3 linked regions of the Methylobacterium mesophilicum SR1.6/6 genome follow. The protein of the gene in region 3 interacts with the protein of the main gene of each other region in a pairwise test. Links are inferred from orthologs where the notes say so. Each region holds a gene or a part of one and is shown on either strand. Other genes may lie near its edges. The genes, in order: MMSR116_RS30200, MMSR116_RS23030 and MMSR116_RS28615.

Evidence for each region.
Region 1: the proteins of MMSR116_RS28615 (region 3) and MMSR116_RS30200 interact in binary tests that used the Escherichia coli proteins (3 or more experiments, as listed by UniProt). The link is inferred for Methylobacterium mesophilicum SR1.6/6 from one-to-one orthologs.
Region 2: the proteins of MMSR116_RS28615 (region 3) and MMSR116_RS23030 interact in binary tests that used the Escherichia coli proteins (3 or more experiments, as listed by UniProt). The link is inferred for Methylobacterium mesophilicum SR1.6/6 from one-to-one orthologs.

What each region holds. Positions count from the first base shown.
Region 1 is NZ_CP043538.1:6,329,200-6,335,085, reverse strand. Bases 1,363-4,712 are described here. They hold MMSR116_RS30200 ([protein-PII] uridylyltransferase), read left to right. Parts: upstream 1,363-1,719; coding sequence 1,720-4,512; downstream 4,513-4,712. Other genes in these bases: grpE (nucleotide exchange factor GrpE), read left to right, coding at 4,617-4,712; MMSR116_RS30205 (TAXI family TRAP transporter solute-binding subunit), read left to right, coding at 1,363-1,637. In the rest of the region: more of MMSR116_RS30205, read left to right, coding at 210-1,362; more of grpE, read left to right, coding at 4,713-5,228; MMSR116_RS30190 (hypothetical protein), read right to left, coding at 5,246-5,617; MMSR116_RS30185 (outer membrane protein), read right to left, coding at 5,796-5,886.
Region 2 is NZ_CP043538.1:4,847,474-4,853,008, reverse strand. Bases 1,441-4,439 are described here. They hold MMSR116_RS23030 (two-component system sensor histidine kinase NtrB), read right to left. Parts: upstream 3,512-4,439; coding sequence 2,369-3,511; downstream 1,441-2,368. Other genes in these bases: dusB (tRNA dihydrouridine synthase DusB), read right to left, coding at 3,508-4,439; ntrC (nitrogen regulation protein NR(I)), read right to left, coding at 1,441-2,320. In the rest of the region: MMSR116_RS31455 (ribosome modulation factor), read right to left, coding at 1-161; MMSR116_RS23040 (hypothetical protein), read left to right, coding at 250-519; more of ntrC, read right to left, coding at 854-1,440; more of dusB, read right to left, coding at 4,440-4,533; MMSR116_RS23020 (bifunctional 2-C-methyl-D-erythritol 4-phosphate cytidylyltransferase/2-C-methyl-D-erythritol 2,4-cyclodiphosphate synthase), read left to right, coding at 4,707-5,535.
Region 3 is NZ_CP043538.1:6,042,224-6,046,378, reverse strand. Bases 1,366-4,155 are described here. They hold MMSR116_RS28615 (P-II family nitrogen regulator), read left to right. Parts: upstream 1,366-2,486; coding sequence 2,487-2,825; downstream 2,826-4,155. Other genes in these bases: MMSR116_RS28605 (glutamine synthetase beta-grasp domain-containing protein), read right to left, coding at 3,491-4,155; MMSR116_RS28610 (DUF2735 domain-containing protein), read left to right, coding at 2,998-3,177; MMSR116_RS28620 (bifunctional ADP-dependent NAD(P)H-hydrate dehydratase/NAD(P)H-hydrate epimerase), read right to left, coding at 1,366-2,291. Also shown: MMSR116_RS28625 (multicopper oxidase family protein), read left to right, coding at 1-796; more of MMSR116_RS28620, read right to left, coding at 804-1,365. UniProt on the Escherichia coli protein: P-II indirectly controls the transcription of the glutamine synthetase gene (glnA). P-II prevents NR-II-catalyzed conversion of NR-I to NR-I-phosphate, the transcriptional activator of GlnA. When P-II is uridylylated to P-II-UMP, these events are reversed.

The sequences.
Region 1 (5,886 bases), 290 kb from region 3 along the record:
GATCTCCCGCTCACGGCGCTCTGGCGCGGATCCTGCAACGTTTGGCGGTTTCACCGGTTCTTCACGATCTCGACAGGTTTGCGTTCCATGACTCGGGTATGGAACGCGCGCAACGCGACAGGCTCGGCCATGGCCCGAACCACCGTTCTTCGTCCGGTCCCCCGCAGAACCGATGGCGGAGGCGCCTGCATGCCGCGGCGGCATCCCTGATGCGGCGCGAGTGGCTCCTGGTCCTGGTGGCCCTGGGGCTGGCCGCGGTCGCGGCCGGGATCGTCTATCTCTCGCGCCCGAATACCCTGACGGTGGCGGTCGGGCCGCAGGACGGGCCCGAGGCGGCGCTGATCGAGGCCTACGCCAACGCCCTCGACCGGGCTCGCGAAGATGTGCGCCTCAAGGTGGTGCGCTACGGCGACGTCCGCGACAGCGCCATGGCGCTCCAGCGGAACAAGGCTGACCTCGCCGTGGTGCGGCCGGACGTATTCTTGCCCGAGAACGGCCTGACGCTGGCGATCCTGCACGACGAGGCCCTGGTCATCGCGGCGCCCGAGGCGGCCGACATCGACGATGTCCCCGCACTGGCGCGCAAACGCCTCGGCATCGTGGTGCGGCACAGCGCCGACCTGTCCTTCCTGACAAACCTTCTCTCCTTCTACGACCTTGTGCCGGACACGCCCAGCGCGGATGCTGCGGAGGACGGTCAGGGGGCCAGTGAGCCCGAGGCCGCCGCGGGCCACGTCGTCGTGGTGCCCCTCAAGGTCGGCGAGGTCACGGCCGCGCTCACCGACAAGCGCGTCGACGCGGTCGCGGTGATCGCGAGCCCCGCCTCGAAGGCGGCCGCCGCCATGGTGCGGGCCGTCGAGCTCGGCGCGCCGGACCGCAAGATCGGCTTCGTCTCGATCCCGGACGGGGACGCGATCCTGCAGCGCTTCCCAGAGCTCCAAGCGGTGACCATCCCGGCCGGGACGTTCGGGGGCCGCCCGAAACGCCCCGACGAGGAGGTCAAGACCGTTGGCGCCTCGTACCGCCTGATGGCCCGCGGCACGGTGAGCCGAGTCGCGGTCGCCTCGGCGACGCAGCACCTGTTCGAGTGGCGCTCGCGGCTCGCCTCGGCGGCCCCCGTCGCAAAGCTGATGAAGGCGCCGGACTTCGACACCACGGTGGCAGCAACCTCCGCGCGCCTGCCGAACCACCCCGGCGCAGTCGACTATTTCGAGCGCGAGCAGCAGACCTTCCTCGACCGCTACGAGGATTACATCTACCTGTTCGCCTTCTTCGGCGGCACGATCGGCTCCGGCTTCGCCTGGCTCGGACAGCGGCTGGCCCGCAAGCGTCGGGAGCGTGTGGACTTCGTTCTCGACCGCCTCCTCGACATCATGCGCGAGGTGCGCGCGGCGACGAGCAGCGCCGAGCTCGACACCATCGCGGTCGAGACCGACGGGCTGGTGGCCGACGTGGTCTGCTACGCCCGGGAGCGCAGCATCGACGCCCGCACGGTGAGCGCGCTGATCCTGGCGGTCGACGGCGTCCACGCCGCCATCGCGGATGCGCGGCGGCAAATGAGCGAGGCCGAGCCGCGGGCGGCCGGCCGCAACCGGACCGCGCGGTTGCTGGCCCTCGACCTCCCGGCTGCGGAGTAGTGGTCGGCAGCCCGCGCAGCCCGCGGCGTCGGGTGCATCCTCCCGTGGCTGGCGGCGTAGGCATATCATGCTAACGGGAGCCATGTTCGATCCCGTCGCCGCCCTCGACACGGTCCTGGAGAACCTCGACCGGGAGGCCCGCGAGCCCACCAAGCTCCGGGCCGCGCTGGTGCCGCAGCTGCGCCGGGTGATCGAGGAGGGTCACCGCGCCGCTGAGGCGCAGCTCCTCGAGGACCGCAACGGGCTGCGCTGCGCCCAGACGCTCTCGGCGCTGACCGACGCCGTGGTCCGGGCGATCCACGACGCCGTGGTCTGGCGGCTCTACCCCAACGACAACCCCACCACCGGCGAGCAGCTCGCCGTGGTCGCCACCGGCGGCTACGGCCGGGGCACGATGGCGCCGGGCTCGGACATCGATCTGCTGTTCCTGCTCCCCTACAAGCAGACCGCGTGGTCGGAGAGCGTGGTCGAGGGCATGCTCTACGTCCTCTGGGACCTGAAGCTGAAGGTCGGCCACGCAACCCGCTCGGTGGAGGAGTGCCTGCGCGAGGCGCGGGCCGACATGACGATCCGCACCGCCCTCCTGGAGGCGCGGTTCCTGTTCGGCACGCGCACCCTCTACGAGGAGCTGGTGACGCGCTTCGACGCGGAGCTGGTGGTCGGCTCGGCCTCCGAGTTCGTGGACGCCAAGCTGCGCGAGCGCGACATGCGCGTCTCGAAGGCCGGTTCCTCGCGCTACCTCGTCGAACCCAACGTCAAGGACGGCAAGGGCGGTCTGCGTGACCTGAACACGCTGTTCTGGATCGCCAAGTACACCTACCGGGTGCGCGACCAGATCGAACTCGTCAGCGCCGGCCTGTTCACGCCCGAGGAATACGCGCTGTTCGAGCGCTGCGACGAGTTTCTGTGGCGGGTGCGCTGCCACATGCACTTCGCCACGAAGCGCGCGGAGGAGCGCCTGTCCTTCGGCCTGCAGCCGCGGATCGCCGAGCGCTTCGGATACGAGGCGCGGGGCGGCCTTTCCGGCGTCGAGCGCTTCATGAAGGCCTATTTCCGCATCGCCAAGGATGTCGGCGACCTGACCGCCATCGTCTGCGCGGAGCTGGAGGCGCGCCACGCCAAGCGCACGCCGGTGCTGGACCGCTGGATCGGGCGTTTCCGCGACCGCTTCCGCGCCACCGCCATGGAGGCGGAGGACTTCTGGATCGACCACGGCCGCGTGAACCTGCGCGCGGAGGACGCCTTCGAGCGCGACCCCGTCAACCTGATCCGGCTGTTCTGGCTCGCGGACCGGCACAACCTCGCGATCCACCCGGACGCCAAGCGCCTCGCCAGCCGCTCCCTGCGGCTCGTCAACCCGTCGCTGCGCGGGGACCCGGAGGCGAACCGCCTGTTCCTCGACATCCTGACTTCCCGGAACGCCCCCGAGGAGGCGCTGAGAGAGATGAACGAGGCGGGGGTGCTCGGCCGTTTCATCCCGGATTTCGGCCGCATCGTCGCGATGATGCAGTTCAACATGTACCACCACTTCACGGTGGACGAGCACCTGCTGCGCACGGTCGGCGTGCTGGCCGACATCGAATCGGGCCGCAACCAGGAGACCTATCCGCTGGTCTCGCGCCTCGTGCATTCGATCCACAACCGCACGGCGCTCTACGTGGCGATCCTGCTGCACGACATCGCCAAGGGCCGCCCGGAGGATCACTCGATCGCCGGTGCCGCCATCGCCGAGAAGCTCTGCCCGCGCTTCGGCCTCAACCAGGCCGAGACCGAGACGGTGCGCTGGCTGGTGGAGCACCACCTGCTCATGTCGATGACCGCGCAGAGCCGCGACCTATCGGACGCGAAGACGATCGAGCGCTTCGCCGCCAGCGTGCAGAGCCTGGAGCGGCTGAAGCTCCTGACCATCCTGACGGTGGCCGACATCACGGCGGTGGGCCCCGGGGTCTGGACGGCCTGGAAGGGCACCCTGGTCCGCACCCTTTACGACGAGACCGAGGTCTACCTGTCGGGGGGCCATTCCGAGATCGCCCGCACCGACAGGGTGCGCCTCGTCCAGATGAGCCTGCGCGAGCAGCTTCCGGCCTGGGCCTCCGACGAGTTCGACGCCTACGCGGCCCGGCACGGGCAGGCGTACTGGCTCAAGGTCGACGGCACGCGCCAGATCAAGAACGCCATCTTCCTGCGCGACGCGCTGCGCGACGGCCGGACCAGCGCCACCGACGTGGCCCTCGACCCGGTGCGCGGCGTCACCGAGATCACGATCTACTCGCCGGATCACCCGCGCCTGCTCGCCATCATCACCGGGGCCTGTGCGGCCGCGGGCAGCAACATCGTCGACGCGCAGATCTTCACAACCAACGATGGGTTCGCCCTCGACACGATCTTCATCTCCCGCGCGTTCGAGCGGGACGAGGACGAGCTGCGACGGACCAAGCGGGTCACGGCAGCGATCGAGCGGGCCCTCAAGGGCGAGATCCGAATCGCCGACCTCGTCGCCGACAAGCATCCGCAGACCAGCACGCGGGCCAAGACTTTCCCGGTGCCTCCGGACGTGACGATCGACAACGCCCTGTCGAGCCGGGAGACCGTCGTGGAGGTCACGGGCCTGGACCGCCCCGGCCTGCTCTACGAGCTGACCTCCGCCTTCGGCCGTCTCTCGCTCAACATCACCTCGGCCCACGTCGCGACCTTCGGCGAACGGGCCGTTGACGTCTTCTACGTCACCGATCTGACCGGCACCCGCGTCACCCAGCCCGACCGGCAGGCGGCCATCCGCAGCGCCGTCATGGAGGTCTTCGCCGGCGACGTCGCCGCCCTCAAGGCCGAGGGACTGGAAGCCCTCGTGGCGGCGCCGCCGCCGCGCGAAGCCTGACGGCCGGGTTGATTTCGCAGGCCCGCGGCCAGATATCTGCGCCGGTCCCGTCGGCCCCCGAACCACCCTGCCCTCACGACTGAATCGCGATGACGAGCAACGACATGCCCCAGGATGACCAGCGCCAGACCACGGTGGAAGCCGGCGCCGGCGCCGCGCAAGACGCCGCGCCGAACGGCCATGGCGCCGAGGCCACCGTCGATCCCGTAGCCGAGGCCCTCGCCCTGCTGACGGCCGAGCGCGACGAGTTGAAGGACCGGATGCTGCGCACGCTCGCCGAGATGGAGAACCTGCGCCGCCGGACCGAGCGCGAAGTGGCGGATGCCCGCGCCTACGCGGTCACCAACTTCGCGCGGGACGTGCTGAACGTCGCCGACAACATCCGCCGCGCCCTCGACAGCGTCCCGGCCGACGCGAAGGCGACGGCCGACGGCGCGCTGAAGGGCCTGATCGACGGGATCGAGCTCACCGAGCGCGACCTCGCCAAGACCCTGGAGCGCCACGGTGTGAAGATCGTCGAGCCCGAGGGCCAGAAGTTCGATCCGAACCGCCACCAGGCGATGTTCGAGGTGCCGAACCCGGAGGTTCCCGCCGGCACCGTCGTGCAGGTCGTCCAGGCCGGCTACGTCATCGGCGAGCGCGTCCTGCGTCCGGCCCTGGTCGGCGTGGCCAAGGGCGGCCCGAAGGCGGCGGCGAGCCCGGCCGACGCCGCCTGATAGCCCCGCGGCCTGCCCTACTGACAGGGCAGCGCCGTGGCGAAATCCGAGATGAACTGCGCCGTCTGCCGGATCTGAGCGGGCGTGCGCGGGTCGCGGGCGACGGCACCGGCCTCGACTTGGAGACGCCGGTGGCAGGCGCAACTCGTCAGGATTCCCGAGGACGGTTCGGTCGAGCAGGCATCATGGTGCGCGCAGGCGAGGTCCAGCGCGTCGATCGGCGGGTAATCGGGACCGCGACTCCCCGGTCCGCAGAAATTGCCGTAGATCAGGAGCGCCCCGCGCCCGGACGGCCCGGGCGGGACAATGTCCTGCGCCCGCGCGGGCGCCCCGCAGGCGAAGAGCGCGGCTATCAGCGTCGCGACGATGGTCAGGCTGGGAGCGTTCACGGCCGATCCTGTCGGGAATGCCTCCTGGCACCGCGCGGTGGTCCCGTGCGGGGTCCGGCATCCGCGACTCCGACCGGTGGCGGACAGCGTCCGCCGGCGGATCGAGTCCCGGAGCCGAACGACCTGCATAGCGCCCCAGCGGAGCTGAGCCGTCAAGATCTGCAGAACTCAATATTGTCTAGAATCGGTAATTCACACCCGCTCGAACCAGAGCGAATCCCGAGTCTTGTTTGCCGGCACCGTAATACGCGGGAGTGCTGGTGTTGTAG
Region 2 (5,535 bases), 1.2 Mb from region 3 along the record:
GGCGGGTCGGAGTTCACGGCCTCCTCGTAGGCCTCCATCCAGGCCGCGCGCTCCTGCGAACCCTCCGGATAGGGGCATTCGCTGACGGGCTTGCCGTAGAGGCGGGCGTTGCGGCCCTGGATGAACGGGCTGTCGCTCGCAGTGGCCTGGGCGTTGGTCAATATCGCCTCCCGAAGATTGGGGGTGGGGCTTCGTTAACGGCCTCGCCCCTATTCTGTTGCCGTCTCAAGTCGCGTCCCGGGTCGTCGCGTGCGTATCCTGCGTTCCCTCTTCGGCGGCGTCCTCGTCCTGGCCTCGACGGCGGTCGTCGTGTTCGTCAGTGCCGACCGGCTGGCCCATCTGGCGCCGGCACCGGTGGCCCGCGCCGCCCAGGCCGAGCCGTCCGCCACCGGTTCGCTCCCGGCGCCGGCCAAGGCCACGCCCGCCACGAAGCCCGCTGTTCCCAGTATCCCGAACGGCTTCGATACCGAGCGTCTGCACGCGTTGATGCGCGGCGACCCGATACTGCCTGGACGCTGAGCGCCCGCAGCCTCATGCCCATCCTGGACCTGATCCTGAGGGGTCGGGGCGCAGCGGAGGCCTTGAAGGGGCCCACCGGGCTGCCGCGCGACGCCCGAGGAATTCCCGTGGGGCCGCCGCGGAACCTGAGAATTCGGGGGACTGTTCGGAAGGCCGGTCTGCAGACGCGTTGCTTCACCGGTGACCATTCGAACGCTGCGGTCGACGCGCGCCTCCCGTCATCACGCGCGCAGCGAAGTGACCCAGGGCGGAGCGCCACTGGGTTGCTTCGCTGCGCTCGCAAAGACGGCGGCGCCGAAGCTATCAGCCGGAAGCGGTATCGGATCTCGGCCGCCTACCGAGCCGTCCGAAAGACCTGCAGGTCGAGGTCGCGCACCTTCTTGCGAAGGGTGTTGCGGTTGACCCCGAGGAGCTCCGCTGCGCGAATCTGATTGCCGCGGGTGGCGGCCAGCGCCGCGCCGATCAGCGGGCCTTCGATCTCCCGCAGGATCCGGTGATAGAGGCCGGGGGGCGGCAGCGTGTCCCGGTAACCCGAGAAATAATCCGAGAGGTGGCGCTCCACCGCGCTCGAGAGGCTCTCGGACTCAGCCCCGGCCTTGCGGGCGCCGCCGTTGGCGTTCGGGTTGGCGGGCGCGGCCAGCGGAAGGGTGTCGAGCTCGGCCTCGATCACCGGGCCGGTGATCGTCTCCTGCGGGTAGAGCGCGGCGAGCCGCCGGACGAGGTTTTCCAGTTCGCGGACGTTGCCGGGCCAGCGGTAGCGCTTGAGCCGCTCCATGGCGTCGCCGTCCAGCGTCTTGCGGGTGAGGCCCTCGCGCTCCACCAGCACGAAGAAGTGGCGGACGAGGTCCGGTACGTCCTCGGACCGCTCCCGCAGGGCCGGCAGCCGCAGCGGAACGACGTTGAGGCGGAAGAACAGATCCTCGCGAAAGATGCCCTGCTGGATCGAGATCCGCAGGTCCTTGTTGGTCGCCGCGATGATCCGGACGTTGGTCTTGATCGGCACCCGGCCGCCCACCGTGGTGTACTCGCCCTGCTGCAGGACGCGCAGCAGGCGGGTCTGCGCCTCCATGGGCATGTCGCCGATCTCGTCGAGGAACAGCGTGCCGCCCTCGGCCTGCTCGAACCGGCCGGCGGAGCGCTGGAGCGCCCCCGTGAACGCGCCCTTCTCGTGGCCGAACAGCTCGGACTCGATCAGGTCGCGCGGGATCGCCGCCATGTTGACCGGCACGAACGGGCCGGTGCGGCGGCGGCCGTAATCGTGCAGCGCCCGGGCGACCAGCTCCTTGCCGGTGCCGGACTCGCCGGTGATCATCACGGTCAGGTCGGTGGGCATCAGCCGGGCGAGGGCCCGATAGATCTCCTGCATGGCCGGCGAGCGGCCGACCAGCGGGATGTCCTCGTTCTCGGGGGGCGCCCCGGCCGGCGCCGCGCCGCGGGGGCGCGAGAGCGCCCGGCCCACGATGGCGATCAGCTCCTTCAGGTCGAAGGGCTTCGGCAGGTACTCGTAGGCGCCCCGCTCCGAGGCTCGGATCGCCGTCATGAAGGTGTTCTGCGCGCTCATCACGATGATCGGCAGCTCGGGGCGCACGCGCTTGATGCGCGGCAGCAGGTCGAACACGTTCTCGTCGGGCATCACCACGTCGGTGATGACGAGGTCGCCCTCCCCCTGCGCGACCCAGCGCCAGAGGGTGGCGCAGTTGCCCGTCGAGCGCACCTCGTAGCCCGCCCGTGACAGCGCTTGGTTGAGCACGGTGCGGATGGCGGCGTCGTCGTCGGCGACGATGATGTGGCCGTTCGGCATGACTCTCTACTCAGACCTCCGACGGGGGGCCGGATTCGGGGATCGACATCACGGATCGACCGCCGATTCGCGCCCGTCCCGGGCACTCGACATCGGCAGAAGGATGCGGAACGCCGTGCGGCGCGGGGCGGGATCGCACTCGACGATCCCGCCGTGATCGCCGACGATCTTGGCCACCAAAGCAAGACCCAGGCCGGAGCCTTGAGCCTTGGTGGTGACGAACGGGTCGAACAGGTCGGGCAGCAGGTCGGCCGAGATGCCCGGGCCGTTGTCGCGCACCGCCACCTCGATCGGCAGGCTGACGCGCTCGCGCGAGCCCGGCACTTGGAGCCGCAGGCCGGTGCGGAAGGCGGTCGACAGGGTGATCTCGCCCTCGACGGCGTCCGGCCCGATCGCCTCGGCGGCGTTCTTCACGAGGTTGAGGATCACCTGAACCAGCTGGTCGCGGTTGCCGAGCACCGGCGGCAGCGACGGGTCGTAGGTCTCGATGAAGCGGATATGCCGCGCGAAGCCCGACTGCGCCGAGCGCTTCACCTGATCGAGAACCCCGTGGACATTGACGGCGCCCCGGTCGGAGGGACGCTCGTCGCCGAAGAGTTCCATGCGCTCGACGATGCGGACGATCCGGTCGGATTCGTCGCAGATCAGCCGGGTGAGCATCCGGTCCTCCTCGGCGCCGGTGCTCTCCAGGAGCTGCGCGGCGCCGCGGATGCCCGCCAGCGGATTCTTGATCTCGTGGGCCAGCATGGCGCCGAGCGCCACCATCGAGCGCGCGGCGCCCCGATGGGTGAGCTGTCGGTTCATCTTGTCGGCGATGGTGCGCTCCTGGAGCATCATCACCACGGAGTCGCCGTCGTCGCCGAGCGGCGTCGCGAAGACGTCGACGCTGCGCTCCAGCCCGAGCCGGGGCTGGGTCAGCTCGACCCGGTACTCGCTGACGCTGGCGCGGCGGCGACGCACCTCGGCCACCAGCGCGATGATCGGCGAGGCGAACGGGATGATGTCGCGCAGGCGGCGGCGCTGCATCAGCCGGGCGGAGTAGTCGAAGAAGGCCTCGGCCGCGTGGTTGCAGTGGAGGATCCGCTCGTCTCCGCCGATCGTCAGGACCGGGAGCGGCAGGGCGTTGAGCACGGCCTCCGCGGCGGTGTCGCGCCGGCCGCCGCTCTCCGGGGGGAGGGACTCGTCGGTCACGCGGCCTCCCGGACCGTGTCCGCCGGACCTGCGAAGGCCCGGGCCAGCAGCGTGAGCGCGATTCCCGGATCGGTGGTCGTCAGGAGCGCCGAGCGCTCGGCCGGATCCAGCGCGCCGCCGGTCTCGGCATAGGCGGCGAGGTGCTTGCGGGCATGCCGCACCCCCATGTCGCGTCCGTAGAGCGACAGAAGGCCGGTGTAGTGCTCGGCAGCGAGGGCAGCCTGTTCCGCCCGGGCGGGCTCGGAGGCGGGCCGGCCGGCAAGGGCCGCCGCGATCCGGCCGACCAGCCAGGGCCGACCGGTGGCGGCCCGCCCGATCATCACCCCTGCGGCTCCCGAGGCCGCCAGGCAGGCGCGGGCGCTGGCGAGATCAACCACGTCGCCGTTGGCGATCACCGGGATCGACACCGCCTCGACCACGTCGCGGATCGCCGTCCAGTCGGCCCGCCCCTTGTAGAATTGCTGCCGGGTCCGCCCGTGGACCGTCACGGCGTTCAGGCCCAGCCGCTCGGAGCGGACGGCGAGATCCGCGGCGTTCCGGCTCGCATCATCCCAGCCGAGGCGCATCTTGACCGTGACCGGCACCGAGACCGCTCCGCGGACCGCCGCGAGCAGGCGCTCCGCATGGTCGAGGTCGCGCATCAGCGCCGAGCCCGAGGCCACGCCGGTGACGATCTTGGCCGGACAGCCCATGTTCACGTCGATCACGTGGGCACCGCCGGCCTCCGCCATCCGGGCGGCCTCCGCCATCGGGTTCGCCTCGCAGCCGACGAGCTGAACCACGTGGAGGTCGACGCCGGTCCCCTCCGCGCGCAGGGCCGCCTCTCCGGACCCGCGGGCGAGATCCCGCGCCGCTACCATCTCGGAGATCACCGCATCGGCCCCAGAGCGGCGGGCGATGCGACGCATGTGAAGGTCGGTGACGCCCGACAGGGGCGCGAGCAGGCAGAGCGGACGGGCTTCCACCGCTCCGGCATTCGCAGCTCCGCGGCGCAGCGCGCTCAAATAATGATCAGTCGCCATTCTGCACAACAATGAGGCAAGGCCGGTCCGCTGGCAAGCGGGGCCGCGCGTTGATTTCGAACCCTCCCCCGCTTAAACGACGGGCACCCGCCGCGGCAGAGCTCCGGCGGCACGGCCGACTAGCGCGCCGGCCGCCGCCCTGCATGCTTCAGGAATCCACGAGACATTCGCCCATGTCCGCCACCGGCACACCAGCCACCGGACCTGCCAGTGCGGGAACCGGCGTCGCCGCGGTGGTGGTGGCGGCGGGCCGCGGTATCCGCATCGGCGGCGGCACGCCCAAGCAGTACCGCCGCGTCGGCGGGCAGGCGGTCCTGACGCGGACGCTGGCCGCCCTCGCCGCCCAGGACGCGATCGACCGGATTCAGCCGGTGATCGCGGCCGACGCGGCGGAGTTCTTCCGCTCTTGCCTCGACGAGCTCGCTCCCGCGGTCCGGACGAAGATCGCCGAGCCCGTCGAGGGCGGCGCCACGCGCCAGCTCTCCGTGCGGGCCGGGCTGGAGGCTCTGGCGGCGGGCGCCGAGCCCGAGATCGTGCTGGTCCACGACGCGGCGCGCCCCTATGTGGACGCGGCGCTGATCGCCCGCGCGATCGGGGCGGGCCGGGATCACGGCGCGGCCGTGCCCGGCGTGCCGGTGACCGACACGGTCAAGCGCGTGGTCGACATCGCTCCGGGCATCGGCCGGGTGCACGAGACCCCACCCCGGGAGCACCTGCGCGCGGTGCAGACGCCCCAGGCCTTCGCCTTCGGCCCGCTGCTCGGCGCCCACCGGGACGCCGCCGCGCAGGGCCTCGACGGCTTCACCGACGACGGCGCGCTGGCCGAATGGGCCGGCTTACCGGTGGTGGTTTTTGCCGGCGATGTCGCCAACCGCAAGATTACACAGCCCGCCGACCTGATCGAGGCCGACCGCGCCTTCGCGTCGGAAACCCTTGAGACGCCAGCGCCCGGAGCCCGCGCCATGACCACCTACGTCACCCGCCTCGGCACCGGCTTCGACG
Region 3 (4,155 bases):
GGGCGCCTTCGAGGCCCGCCCGGGCTCCCGGGTCCGCCTGCGGCTGGGCAATGCCTGCAACGCCCGGGCGACGCGGATCAAGTTCGAGGGCGTGAAGGTCTACGTGGCGGCCGTCGACGGGCAGCCGACCGACACGTTCGAGCCCCTGCGGGCCACCCTGCCCTTCCCGCCCGGCACCCGCTACGACCTGCTGGTCGACCTACCCGAGCAGGAGGGCGCCACCTGCGAGATCCACGCGCTGATCGGCAAGGGACTCGTCCTGGCCAGCGTCACCACGAAGGGCCCCAGGATCACCGAGAAGCGGCCGCCGATCGGGCCGATCGGCGAGAACAAGCGCCTCCCGGCCGAGATCAAGCTCCAGAACGCCCTGCGCCGCGACGTGGTCATCACCGGCGGCGCCTTCGTGCCGAAAGACGCCAAGGAGAAGGTCAAGGACGGGGCGGCGCCCGAGCCCGTCTACACGGGCGACCCGCAGAAGGTCTGGTCGGTGAACGGCACCAGCGGCGTTGCCGGCCTGCAGCCGATCTTCTCGGTCAAGCGCGGCCAGGTCGTGGTCCTGGCGCTGCGGAACGAGACGGCCTTCCCGCAGGCCCTGCACCTGCACGGCCACTGCTTCCGCCTGCTCCACCCCCTGGACGACGGCTGGGAACCCTACTGGCTCGACACGTTCCAGCTGCTGGAGGGCCGGACTGCCCGGATCGGCTTCCTGGCCGACAATCCCGGCCGCTGGCTGATCAGCGCCACGGTGCTGGAGCGGTTCGATACTGGACTCTGGACGGCGTTCGAGGTCACCTGATCGCGGCTTACGCGAAGCCCCGCAGCACCGCGGGCATCAGCTCGGGGATGTCCTCGGCGATCAGGCCGGGGCCGTGGCGCAGGCCGGCGTCGCCGTGGAGCCAGACGCCGGCGGACGCCGCTTCGAAGGGCTCCATGCCCTGCGCGAGCAACCCGGCGATCAGGCCGCCCAGCACATCGCCCGAGCCGGCGGTGCCGAGATAGGGGCTGCCGTGATCGTTGATGGCGGCGCGTCCGTCCGGGGCTGCGATGACGGTATCGGAACCCTTCAGGACGACGACCGCGCCGGTCAGGCGCGCAGCCGCCCGGGTCCGGGCGACCTTGTCGGCGCCCTCCGCCGTCGCCTCCGTGCCGTCGAACAGCCGCGCGAACTCGCCCGCATGCGGCGTCAGCACCGCCTGCGCGCCGCCGTCGGCGAGATGCGCGGCCAGCAGCGGCGCCTGCCCGGCGAAGCTCGTGAGCGCGTCGGCGTCGAGGACGAGCCCCCGCCCGGCCGCCGCCGCCACCGCGACGCGCTCCCGAGTGGGCTCGCCGGTGCCGAGGCCCGGTCCGGCTAGGACCACATTCAGACGCTCGTCGGTGAGCATGTCGTCGAGGTCGTCGGCGCTCTCGCACGGACGCAGCATGATCGCCGTGAGGTGCGCGGCGTTCTCGGGCAGCGCGGCGACCGGCGAGACGACCGTCACTAGTCCGGCGCCGACCCGAAGAGCGCCGCGGGCCGCGAGCCGGGCGGCACCGGTCTTGGTGGCCGGTCCCGACAGCACGAGAGCGTGGCCGCGGGTGTATTTGTGGCTCGTGCCGGTCAGGCGGGGGAATTCCCGCGCCCAGAGATCCGGACCGTTCCGGTAGGTTGGCACACAGGCAGCGAGACCGGCCTCAAAGGCGGCTGGCCCGGTGCCGATATCGGCCACGCTCAGCTGACCGCAGAGGCTGCGGCCGGGTTCGAGCAGGTGGCCGGGCTTGAGGGTCACGAAGGTCACGGTCTCGACGGCGCGGATCCCGGCGCCGCGCACCGCCCCGGTGTCGCCGTCGACGCCGCTCGGCACGTCCACAGCGAGGACCGGCGTCCCGCTGGTATTCACCGCCTCCACAAGCGCGCGGGCGACACCGTCGAGGTCGCGGGCGAGACCGGCGCCGAACAGGGCGTCGACCACAAGATCACAGGGAGGAAGCGCCTCCGGATTCGCCCTTCCGACCGGGCCACGCCAGGCCTCGGCGGCGCGGGCGGCGTCGCCCTTCAGCGTCGCGCGGTCGCCCAGGAGGAGAAGCTCGACGGTGGCACCGCCCTCCGCCAGCAGACGCGCGGCGACAAAGCCGTCGCCGCCGTTGTTCCCGGGTCCGCACAGGATCACGATCCGTCCGCCCGCGGGCAACCGGGCTCGGGCGCGGGCCGCCACCGCGGCGCCGGCCGCCTCCATCAGCGTGAGGCCCGAGGTCTCGCCATCGATCGCCGCGGCATCGACCCGCCTCATTGCCGCGACCGTCAGCAACCGCATGTCCGCCTCCAACCCTGCCCGTGCGCCGATCAAGCCTTGGCTAAAGACGCGCCACAAAAACTCGAAATGCCCTAAGGATGTGCTGGAATCGCACATTGATTAGGCACCATGCTCCGGCGCGCCGAGAAATCGGCATGGCGGACACGTCACGAGGATGTTAGAAATGCCAGCCACCGCAGAGCAGGCCCGAGCGGCATGAAGAAGATCGAAGCGATCATCAAGCCTTTCAAGCTCGACGAAGTGAAGGAGGCGCTCCAGGAGGTCGGCCTCCAGGGCATCACCGTCATCGAGGCGAAGGGTTTCGGCCGGCAGAAGGGCCATACCGAGCTCTATCGCGGGGCCGAATACGTCGTGGACTTCCTGCCGAAGGTGAAGCTGGAGATCGTGCTCTCCGACGCGCTGGTCGAGGGCGCGGTGGACGCGATCCGCAAGGCGGCCCAGACCGGCCGCATCGGCGACGGCAAGATCTTCGTGTCGACCATCGAGGAGGCGATCCGCATCCGCACCGGCGAGACCGGCACGGACGCGATCTGACCGGCGATTGCGCTTGGGCCAGCCGGCACGGTTCGGTGACTGCCTAAGTTTTCGCTCTGCACGAATGTCCGGCATCGGCGCTTTTCGCCATGGAGCGCCGCGTTCCGCACCCCACATCATCGAGAACGGCCGACGCGATCGGTCGCCGAGACCTGATGCAGGAGGATGTGCGATGGCCGGTACGGACCCGCGCGAGACGGCCAAGATCTACGATCTGTCCGCGTTCCGGCGCGCCCGCGCGACGCCCAGGACCATTACGGAGGCGAAGCCCGCCCCGACGCCGAGTTTCGGCGGCGGTGCGTGGTATCACGACGCTGCGATCCGCGAAGACGAGCGCCCGCGCCGGTCCTGAAGTGCAAGCCCTTTTCCCCGGGCGCATGCAGCGCCAGCGGAGTGCGATCCGGGATCCATCGTAAAACGTCGCAAAGCGGCTGCGCGTAACAAGCTGCGCCGCTCGCGCGGCGCGTCCTGTACCGGATCCCGGACCACCGTCCACTGCGTCCGGGAAAGGCGTGCGGCTCGTCAGGCGATTGGCAACGTCGTACGGCGCTCGCAGCCAAACGTCCGGGCCGTACTGCCGGCAGCCACCTTTTGGAAGGCGTTCTCGAAACGGCGAAGCCGGACCCGAGGGCCCGGCTTCGTATCGTCTGTCGAAGCTTCGCGTCTTACGCGGCGGCAGCAGCCTCGGTCGGCACGGACGCGATCGTCTTCAGCACCTGCGAGGCGATCTGGTAGGGGTCGCCCTGCGAGTTCGGACGGCGGTCCTCCAGGTAGCCCTTGTAGCCGTTGTTGACGAAGGAGTGCGGCACGCGGATCGAGGCGCCGCGGTCGGCCACACCGTACGAGAACTCGTGGATCGAGGCGGTCTCGTGCTTGCCGGTCAGGCGCATGTGGTTGTCCGGACCGTAGACCGCGATGTGCTCCTCGCGGGCGTTCTTGAACGCCTCCATGAGCTTCTCGAAATAGGCCTTGCCGCCGTGCTCGCGCATGAACGCGGTCGAGAAGTTGCAATGCATGCCCGACCCGTTCCAGTCGGTGTCGCCGAGCGGCTTGCAGTGGTACTCGACGTCGATGCCGTACTTCTCGCAGAGGCGCTGCAGGAGGTAGCGGGCCATCCACATCTCGTCGGCGGCCTTCTTGGAGCCCTTGCCGAAGATCTGGAATTCCCACTGACCCTTGGCCACCTCGGCGTTGATGCCCTCGTGGTTGATACCGGCATCGAGGCAGAAGTCGAGGTGCTCCTCGACGATCTTGCGGGCGACGTCGCCGACGTTCGAGTAGCCGACGCCGGTGTAGTACGGGCCCTGCGGCGCCGGGTAGCCGGAGGCCG